DNA from 3 places in the Pseudomonas sp. PS02288 genome. Region 1 is predicted to be linked to each of the others. Evidence: predicted binding sites of a transcription regulator. Region 1 holds the regulator's gene; each other region holds the start of a gene.
What was found. Region 1 encodes sigma-54, which starts transcription at its own class of promoters, with help from an activator protein. Its sites were predicted from a motif close to ANTGGCATNNANNTTGCTNT; they were not measured.
Positions count from the first base shown of each region.

Region 1 (3,259 bases):
GAGGGCGCGACCGGGGGTCAGGATATTTTCAAGTCGGATCATAGGGGAGGGTCAGCGAGCCGCAGCACCTTGCTGGCGGTTCAGTTGCTTTTCCTTGTGCTTGATCAGCTGGCGATCCAGTTTGTCGACCAGCAAGTCGATGGCCGCGTACATGTCGTCATGCTCCGCATTGGCGACCACTTCGCCCCCGGCGATGCGCAGGGTGGCTTCGATTTTCTGTTTCAGCTTTTCGACTTCCATGATCACCTGAACGTTGGTGATCTTGTCGAAGTGTCGCTCAAGGCGACTGAATTTCTCCTCGATATAGTCGCGTAGGGCGTCGGTCACATCCAGTTGATGGCCACTGATGTTGACTTGCATACCGCTTCTCCTTGTTGCCGCTTAGAAGAGACAGGCTGACGGGCCTGCCACCGAAAATCTGGCGTTTGAGGCTCTTTTGCCGCTCTCCGGCTATCCGGAGCAGGGGAAGGCGGGTGCCTTCGTTACGGGGCTGACTACATCAGTCGCTTGCGTTCGCTCGAAGGCGCTATGCCCAGCGATTCGCGGTACTTGGCGACTGTGCGGCGTGCCACCTGAATGCCCTGTGCTTCCAGTAAACCAGCGATCTTGCTGTCGCTCAACGGCTTTTTCGCGTTTTCCGCGGCGACCAGTTTCTTGATGATCGCGCGGATCGCGGTGGACGAGCATTCGCCCCCTTCCGAGGTGCTGACGTGGCTGGAGAAAAAGTATTTCAGTTCGTAGATGCCACGCGGGGTGTGCATGAACTTCTGCGTGGTGACGCGGGAAATCGTCGATTCGTGCATGCCCACGGCTTCGGCGATGTCGTGCAGAACCAGCGGCTTCATCGCTTCCTCGCCGTACTCAAGGAAGCCGCGCTGGTGTTCGACGATCTGAGTCGCGACCTTCATCAGCGTTTCGTTGCGGCTCTGCAGGCTCTTGATGAACCAGCGCGCTTCCTGCAGCTGATTGCGCATGAAAGTGTTGTCGGCACTGGAGTCGGCGCGGCGAACGAAGCCGGCGTAGTGGGGGTTGACCCGCAGGCGCGGCACCGCTTCCTGGTTCAGCTCGACCAGCCAGCGCTCGTTGTGCTTGCGCACGATGACGTCGGGCACCACGTATTCGGGTTCGCTGGCTTCGATCTGCGAGCCGGGCCGCGGGTTGAGGCTCTGGATCAGTTCGATGATCTGCCGAAGCTCGTCTTCCTTGAGCTTCATGCGCCGCATCAGCTGGCTGTAGTCGCGACTGCCAAGCAGCTCCAGGTAGTCGCCGACCAGGCGTTGCGCCTCGCTCAGCCACGGGGTCTTCGGCGGTAGCTGGCGCAGTTGCAGGAGCAGGCATTCACTGAGGTCGCGGGCGGCGATGCCGGCCGGCTCGAACTGCTGGATGCGGTGCAGAACGGCCTCGACTTCGTCGAGCTCGATGTCGAGCTCCGGATCGAAGCCTTCGGTGATGTCCGCCAGGGATTCTTCCAGGTAACCCTGGTCGTTGATGCAGTCGATCAGCGTCACGGCGATCAGCCGGTCGGTGTCCGACATCGGCGCCAGATTGAGTTGCCAGAGCAGGTGGCTCTGCAGGCTCTCGCCGCTGGACGTGCGCGAGGTGAAATCCCACTCATCGTCGTCATTGCTCGGCAGGCTGCTGGCGCTGGTCTGGTAGACGTCTTCCCAAGCGGTGTCGACGGGGAGTTCGCTGGGGATGCGTTCGCTGTCGTGCCAGTCGCCCTCTTCGAGGTTCTCCACGGTGGGTACGGTGGATTCCTGGAATGCCACTTCCTGGGTGCCGGGATTGGGCAGGGCATCGCCGTCGGCAAGAGGGTCGGTGTTGTCGAAGTCCTCGCCTTCCTCCTGACGCTCGAGCATCGGGTTGGACTCCAGTGCCTCCTGGATTTCCTGTTGCAGGTCCAGGGTGGACAGTTGGAGCAAGCGAATGGCCTGTTGCAGCTGAGGAGTCATCGTCAGCTGCTGGCCCATCTTGAGAACGAGCGATGGTTTCATGGCAGACCTTGATTACCGGCGTCTAACGCCTGTGCACTGCTGAGCGCCGGAGCGCTGCCGGAAGCAAATTATATGCCCGATTTTAGAATGATTTTCCAGAGATGGGGAACCTTTCCGTAGCGAAAAGCCTTCGCTACAGACGAAACTCGTGGCCCAGATACACCTCTTTGACGATCTGGTTGGCCAGGATCGTTTCGGCGTCGCCTTCGGCGATCAGCCGGCCGTCATTGACGATGTAGGCGGTCTCGCAGATGTCGAGGGTCTCGCGGACGTTGTGATCGGTGATCAGGACGCCGATGCCCTTGTTCTTCAGGTGATGGATGATCTGCTTGATGTCGCCCACGGAGATCGGGTCGACGCCGGCGAAGGGCTCATCGAGGAGAATGAACTTCGGCGAGGTCGCCAGGGCGCGGGCGATCTCGACGCGGCGACGCTCGCCACCGGACAGGCTCATGCCGCGGTTGTCGCGGATGTGGCTGATATGAAACTCCTGCAGCAGGTCTTCCAGCGCGTTGCGCCGGCCGGCGCCGTCGAGGTCCTTGCGGGTCTCAAGGATCGCCATGATGTTGTCGGCGACGCTGAGCTTGCGAAAGATCGAGGCTTCCTGCGGCAGGTAGCCGATGCCGGCGCGGGCGCGGCCGTGCATAGGCTGATGGCTGACGTCCTGATCATCGATCAGCACGCGCCCCTGATCGGCCTGCACCAGGCCGACGATCATGTAGAAGCAGGTGGTCTTGCCGGCGCCGTTGGGGCCGAGCAGGCCGACCACCTGGCCGCTTTCGATCGACAGGCTGACGTCACGGACGACCTGGCGCCCCTTGTAGCTCTTCGCCAGGTGCTGGGCTTTCAGTGTGGCCATTACTGGGGTTGCCCCTGCTGCTCTTTTTTCTTCGGCTGGATCACCATGTCCACCCGCGGACGCGGCGCGGTGACGTTGTTGCCGGTCGCGCGACCGGCATTCACGATCTGCCGCTGGGTGTCATAGACGATCTTCTCGCCCTGGAAGGTATTGCCCTGCTGCACGACCTTGGCCTGGTCGATCAGGACGATACGTTCGTTGTCGGCGAAGTACTGGATGGTCAGGCCATAGGCCTTGACCAGCGGCTTGTCGGGCGCCGGCTTCTGCTCGTAGTAGGCGGGCCGGCCGACCGAGGTGAAGACCTTGATGTCGCCGTTCTTGTCCTGGGTGATGGTGACCGTATCGCCGGTGATCTTCAGGGTGCCCTGGGTGATCACCACGCCGCCGCGGTACACGGCGACGCCCT
Region 1 is NZ_JASCPA010000078.1:9,446-12,704, reverse strand. Features, by position in the region: gene ptsN (PTS IIA-like nitrogen regulatory protein PtsN) at 1-42, opposite strand, end outside; gene raiA (ribosome-associated translation inhibitor RaiA) at 52-360, opposite strand; gene QMX85_RS21505 (RNA polymerase factor sigma-54) at 495-1,994, opposite strand; gene lptB (LPS export ABC transporter ATP-binding protein) at 2,128-2,853, opposite strand; gene lptA (lipopolysaccharide transport periplasmic protein LptA) at 2,853-3,259, opposite strand, start outside.

Region 2 (3,259 bases), on a different contig from region 1:
ATCATGCCGGCGAGCTGTTCGGCGAACAGCGCCTGCTGGACCTGATGGCGGCGAACGAGCAGCGCGGCCAGCTGTTCGACGAGGTGCAGCAGGCCCTGAGCGCCTTCCGCGGCGAAACCCAGGACGACGTCAGCCTGATCGAACTCAGCCTGATTGAGGAGGCGAGGTCCTCGCCGTTGACGTTCTCCAACGACGGTAACGACACGCCACTGGACTGGTCGGCCTGTTTCGAATTCCGCGCGGAAACCCTCAAGCACTTGAACCCGCTGCCCTACCTGCTGCAACTGCTGCTGGAGGTGCAGGGCCTGCGCCCTCAGGTCGGGGCGCTCTACACCGTGCTGGTCGAGCTCTACTCCAACGCCCTGGAGCACGGCGTGCTGCGCCTGGACTCGTCGCTCAAGCGCGACGTGCAAGGCTTCGCCCAGTACTACGGCGAACGCCGGGAGCGGCTCGCCCGGCTGGAGGAAGGCTTCGTGCGTTTTCACCTGGAGCTGCGCCCCGAGCACGGAGGCGGGCGCCTGATCATGCGGGTCGAGGACAGCGGCGGCGGATTCGACCTGGCGGCGGCCAGGGCCTGCGAGCAATCCACTGAACAACTGCACGGGCGTGGCTTGAAACTGGTCAGCCAACTGGCCGAGAAGAGTGACTGGGAGAACGATGGACGGGGCGTCAGCGTGGAATTTTCCTGGTCCGCTCAGGCATAATTCCCACCCCTTGATCATGGAGTGAGCAAGTGTCAGACGCGCATCTCGACGGTACTGTCCTCGCTTCACTGCAGGACCTCATGGAAGCCGAGTACCCGGTTCTGCTGGATACCTTTCTGGCCGATTCCGAAGAGCGCGTGCGCCTGCTGGCCGGGGCTTTGCAGGTCAAGGATGCGCAGCTCCTGCGTCTGACCGCGCATAGCTTCAAGGGCAGCTGCAGCAACATGGGCGCCCTGTCGCTGGCGGACCTGTGCAAGCAGCTCGAAGACCAAAGCGAGCGGCAGTCGTTTGACAGCGCCGCCGTTCTGGTCGAGCAGATCAACCGTGAATTCGCCATTGTTCGCATCCTGATGAAGTCGGAGCGTCAACGTTTTCGCGGTTGAGTGACTGCGAAGACCCTTCTCCCGACGCAAAGCCGCGTAAACCGGCGCTTTACCAAAGCTGGCCCCTAACTTGCTTATTTCAGGCACGACCCATCCGAGCGGAGAGTGCCCCATGTCCGTCGCCCCCGATCTGCTTCTTCAGTCCGCGTCCGATACGCGGATGAAGTTGCCCGCGGTGAAAGCCCCGGTAAAGACCGACGACACCAGCAAGCGCGAGGCTTCCAGCTTCGCCGACGTCTATGCCAAGGAACGCCAGCCCAAGTCCGCTGACCGCAGCGACGCGCCTGCGAAGGCGCGCCATGAGAAGGCCGCGGACAACAAGCGCAACGACGCGCGTGACGACACGACCGCCAAGGCAAAGCCGGAGGTTGCCGATAGCGGCAAAGCCTTGCCGAGCAAGAAGGCGGTTGACGACGCGGAACCAACCGATGAGCAGGGGCAGGCGACTGACCAGCCGACCGGCCAGCCGATCGACCCGCTGGTGCTGATGGGCCTGGTGCCGCAGCCCGTCGTTCCGGCGGTGCCGGAGCCGGCCGTGGAGGCGCCTGCCGTACTGGCGACGGACGTTGCCGCCGTCGAGGTGCCGGCCGTTCCGCTGGCCGCTCCGACGCAGGGCGAGCCGGAGCCGCAGGCTACGGGCAGTGTCGAAGACCTTCTGCCGCCCGGCCTGACGTTGCCGGAGGATTTCCAGGCCGCCCAGCCCGTGTTGGCGCAGCAGGCCAAGGCGGTCGCGGTCCAGACCGTGAGCACCGAGGCCGCCAAGGCGCCGCTCGATCCGGCGCTCGCCGCTCCGCTGGTCGAGCAGTTGCCGGTCGATGGCGAGGCGCTTGCCGCACTGAAGCCAGGCGATCTCGAAGCCGATTCGGGTGACCTGAAGGACAGTGTCAGCGAACTGCGCGCGGAAAACTTCGCCAATAAACTGAATTCGCTCAACCAGGCCATGACCCAGCAGGTCAACGCGACCCAGCGTTCCGCGGTGGTGCCGGGGCAGCCGGTGCCCATGCAGCAGAACGGCTGGTCCGAGGCGGTGGTCGATCGGGTAATGTGGATGTCCAGCCAGAATCTGAAGTCGGCGGAGATACAGCTCGACCCGCAGGACCTCGGGCGACTGGACGTGAAGATCAGCCTCAACCAGGATCAGACCCAGATCGCCTTCGCCAGCCCGCATGCCGCGGTCCGCGAGGCGCTGGAAGGCCAGATGAACCGGCTGCGCGACATGTTCACCCAGCAGGGCATGAACCTGGGCGACGTCAACGTTTCCGACCAGTCGCTGGCACGCGGCTGGCAGGGGCAGGGGAGCGAAGGGCAGGGCCGCGGCGGTTCATCGTCGCGCGGCGGCTCGGGCGGTTCCGAGGACGAAGTAGTCATCGGCAGCGTCGAGATCTCCAGCACGCCGCTCAAGGCGGGTCGCGGGCTGGTCGACTACTACGCCTGACGCGGCGTTTCGAAAAAGTGAAAGGCCCGATCGGCTCTGTCCCGTCGGGCCTTTTTCGTTTGCGCTCCCGCCGGCGCTGCGGTGTTTCTCGGCGGTCGGCCAACCCAGGGACTATGCAGCGCGCGACGCGAGGTCGAAGATGCCCGGCGAAAGAGTTTTCCGGGAAGACCTTTTACTTATAAGCTGGCATAGCACTTGCTCCTAAGCCATTGATGGCTGTAAAGATCCCTGACGCGCGACGGAATATTGGCATGGCGAAGAAAGCTCCACCGCAGCCCGCCCCCGAGGGGGCCGAGAAACCTGCGGGCAAAAGCAAACTCAAACTGATCATCGTGATCGTGCTGGCCCTGTTGCTGGCGATAGGCGGCTCCGTCGGCGCGACCTGGTTCTTTCTCAGCAAGAGCATGAAAAAGGAGGAGGCGCCGGCGGCCGAGGAGCACGCCGCCGCGCCGGTCAAGCAGCCGGCCATCTACGAAGCGCTGGCGCCGGCCTTCGTGGTCAACTTCAATTACAACGGCCGGCAGCGCTACATGCAGGTCACGGTGGCGCTGATGGCCCGTGATCAGGGGGCCCTCGACGCGTTGAAGGTGCACATGCCGGTCCTGCGAAACAACCTGGTGATGCTGTTTTCCAGCCAGGATTTCGAAAGCCTGACCAGCGCCGTCGGCAAGGAAATGCTGCGCCAGAAGGCGACCGCCAGCGTCCAGGAGCTGGCGCAGAAAGAGGTCGGCAAGACC
Region 2 is NZ_JASCPA010000001.1:143,749-147,007, forward strand. Features, by position in the region: gene QMX85_RS00640 (fused response regulator/phosphatase) at 1-704, shown strand, start outside; gene QMX85_RS00645 (Hpt domain-containing protein) at 734-1,087, shown strand; gene QMX85_RS00650 (flagellar hook-length control protein FliK) at 1,200-2,522, shown strand; gene fliL (flagellar basal body-associated protein FliL) at 2,774-3,259, shown strand, end outside.
Region 2: a site for sigma-54 is predicted at 1,145-1,164, ahead of QMX85_RS00650 (flagellar hook-length control protein FliK). Genes of this name have one in related genera too.

Region 3 (3,259 bases), on a different contig from region 1:
TCGGGTTGCAGGATCACATCCACGCTGAAGCTGCCATTGTTGGCGCGGATGGCCTCGGTGGTGGGCACGTTCAGCTGCAGTACCGCGTACGGCGGCTGATCCGCCTGCTGCTGGTCGGAGCCCTGGCTGGGGGGCGGATTGGGTGTCTGGATATCCACGGTGTTGGTCGGCGGCAGCTGGATGGTTTCCGCCTGGGTGCCGTCCGGCGGTTGGTTGGTGAACACCGTCTTGCCGTTGGCATCGATGTATTTGTAGATCTGCGCGGTTGCCGGCAGGGTCAGCAAGCAGAGAAGGCAGGCAATCAACAGGCGCATCGGTGCGGCTCCGTGAGTGGACGCCTTAAGCCTTGCACCCCCGCGCCCGGCTTGCAAGGCGGATGAGCCCGAAAGCCTCGGCATCCTCCGGGCCGCGCAGAGACTTTTCGAGCGCCCATGAAAAAGGCCTCCCGAGGGAGGCCTTTCGCTGACGCTACTGGCTTAGACGCTGTAGTACAGGTCGTATTCCAGCGGGTGCACGAAGGTGCGCACCTTGATTTCTTCTTCCGATTTCAGCTCGATGTAGGCATCGATGAAGTCGTCGGAGAACACACCGCCCTTGGTCAGGAACGCGCGGCCCTTGTCCAGCTCTTCCAGGGCTTCCTTCAGGCTGCCGCAGACCTGCGGGATCTGGCTCGCCTCTTCCGGCGGCAGGTCGTACAGGTTTTTGTCGGCGGCATCGCCGGGGTGGATCTTGTTCTGGATACCGTCCAGACCGGCCATCAGCAGTGCAGCGAAGGCCAAGTACGGGTTGGCAGCCGGATCCGGGAAGCGCGCTTCGATGCGGCGGGCTTTCGGGCTGTTGACGTACGGGATGCGGATCGAGGCGGAACGGTTACGGGCCGAGTAGGCCAGCATGACCGGTGCTTCGAAGCCCGGGACCAGACGCTTGTAGGAGTTGGTCGACGGGTTGGTGAAGCCGTTCAGTGCCTTGCCGTGCTTGATGATGCCGCCAATGAAGAACAGGGCGGTGTCGGACAGGCCGGCATAGCCTTCGCCAGCGAAGGTGTTCTTGCCTTCTTTGGAGATCGACAGGTGGACGTGCATACCCGAACCGTTGTCGCCGTACAGCGGCTTCGGCATGAAGGTAGCGGTCTTGCCGTAGGCGTCGGCGACGTTGTGCACGCAGTACTTCAGGGTCTGCACTTCGTCGGCCTTGGCGACCAGGGTGTTGAACAGCACGCCGATTTCGTTCTGGCCGGCAGTCGCCACTTCGTGGTGGTGAACTTCGACCTTCAGGCCCATCTCTTCCAGTGCGTTGCACATGGCGGTACGGATTTCGTGGTCGTGGTCGACCGGCGGTACCGGGAAGTAGCCGCCCTTGACGCCCGGACGGTGACCTTTGTTGCCGCTTTCGAAATCACCGTCGGTGTTCCAGGAAGCCTGCTCGGAGAAGATCTTGAACATCGAGCCGGAGATGTCCGACTTGAACTTCACTTCGTCGAATACGAAGAATTCCGGCTCCGGACCGACGAACACCTTGTCGCCGATACCGGTGGACTTGAGGTATTCCTCGGCGCGGCGAGCGATGGCGCGCGGGTCGCGATCGTAGCCTTGCATGGTGCTCGGCTCGATGATGTCGCAGACCAGGATCAGGGTCGGCTCTTCGGTGAACGGATCGAGCACGGCGGTGCTGTCATCGGGCATCAGGATCATGTCGGAGGCTTCGATGCCTTTCCAGCCGGCGATGGAGGAGCCATCGAACATCTTGCCGTACTCGAAGAAATCGTCGTCCGCATCGCGTGCCGGCATGGTGACGTGTTGCTGCTTGCCCTTGGTGTCGGTGAAGCGCAGATCAATCCACTTCACATCGTTATCTTTGATCAGTTGAAGCGACTTCGACATGTTGTCCTCCAGGTGAAAGGCTGGGAGCGGTTGGCATACCCCCAGTATCAGTTGATGCCGGGGCAGGGATACTCCGCCAGGGCAACCTGCCTCACAAGGGAGCAATTAGCATGCCAGCGCCCCGAAATGGTAACGAGCCCGAAACACGTGATTTTTCAGGGGGTCAAAGGCAATCGAAGGAGGGTGTGCGCCTTTAATTGGTGCGTGATGTTTTTTGATTGCATTGTATTGGTGCGTCGCTGGGTGATTCGATAATCACTGATTAAACCTTGAGCAATTTTCCGCTATAATCCGCCCCCCTCTTTTTCGGCTGCTTCGTGCACGCGCTGTTTCCATGAAACTCATCGTCAAGGTCTTCCCGGAAATCACCATCAAAAGCCGGCCGGTGCGCAAGCAGTTCATCCGTCAGCTGGCGAAGAATGTGCGCACGGTTCTGCGCGACCTTGACGCTGACGTGAGTGTTGAAGGCGTGTGGGACAACCTCGAGCTGCTGACCCGTGTGGAGGACCCGAAGGTCCTGCGCCAGATCATCGAGCGGCTGACCTGCGTTCCGGGCATCGCCCATTTCCTCGAAGTGCATGAATACCCGCTGGGCGATTTCGACGACGTGCTGGAGAAGTGCAAGCTGCATTTCGGTGACCAACTGGCTGGCAAGGTCTTCGCCGTGCGTTGCAAGCGCGCCGGCAAGCACAGCTTCACCTCGATGGAAATCGAACGCTACGTCGGCAGCCAGCTGCGTCAGCAGTGCGGTGCTGCCGGCATCTCGCTGAAGCAGCCGGAAGTCGAAGTGCGCATGGAGATTCGGCACGAACGTTTGTTCGTCATCCATCACCAGCACAATGGCATCGGTGGTTACCCGCTGGGTTCGCTGGAGCAGACGCTGGTACTGATGTCCGGCGGATTCGACTCCACGGTGGCGGCCTATCAGATGATGCGTCGCGGCTTGCTCACGCACTTCTGCTTCTTCAATCTTGGCGGTCGTGCCCATGAGCTGGGGGTGATGGAAGTCGCTCATTACCTGTGGGACAAGTTCGGCAAATCGCACCGGGTGCTGTTCATCAGCGTGCCGTTCGAGGAAGTGCTCGGCGAGATTCTGGAGAAGGTCGACAACAGCCAGATGGGCGTGGTGTTGAAACGCATGATGCTGCGCGCCGCCACGCGCCTGGCCGAAGATTTGCAGATCGATGCGCTGGTGACCGGCGAGGCGATTTCCCAGGTGTCCAGCCAGACGCTGCCGAATCTCTCGGTGATCGATTCGGCCACCGACATGCTGGTGCTGCGCCCGCTGGTCGCGGCGCACAAGCAGGACATCATCGACACCGCCTACGAAATCGGCACCGCCGAGTTCGCCAAGCACATGCCGGAATACTGCGGAGTGA
Region 3 is NZ_JASCPA010000068.1:4,802-8,060, reverse strand. Features, by position in the region: gene QMX85_RS20625 (DUF4124 domain-containing protein) at 1-314, opposite strand, end outside; gene glnA (glutamate--ammonia ligase) at 477-1,880, opposite strand; gene thiI (tRNA uracil 4-sulfurtransferase ThiI) at 2,215-3,259, shown strand, end outside.
Region 3: a site for sigma-54 is predicted at 1,979-1,998, ahead of glnA (glutamate--ammonia ligase). Genes of this name have one in related genera too.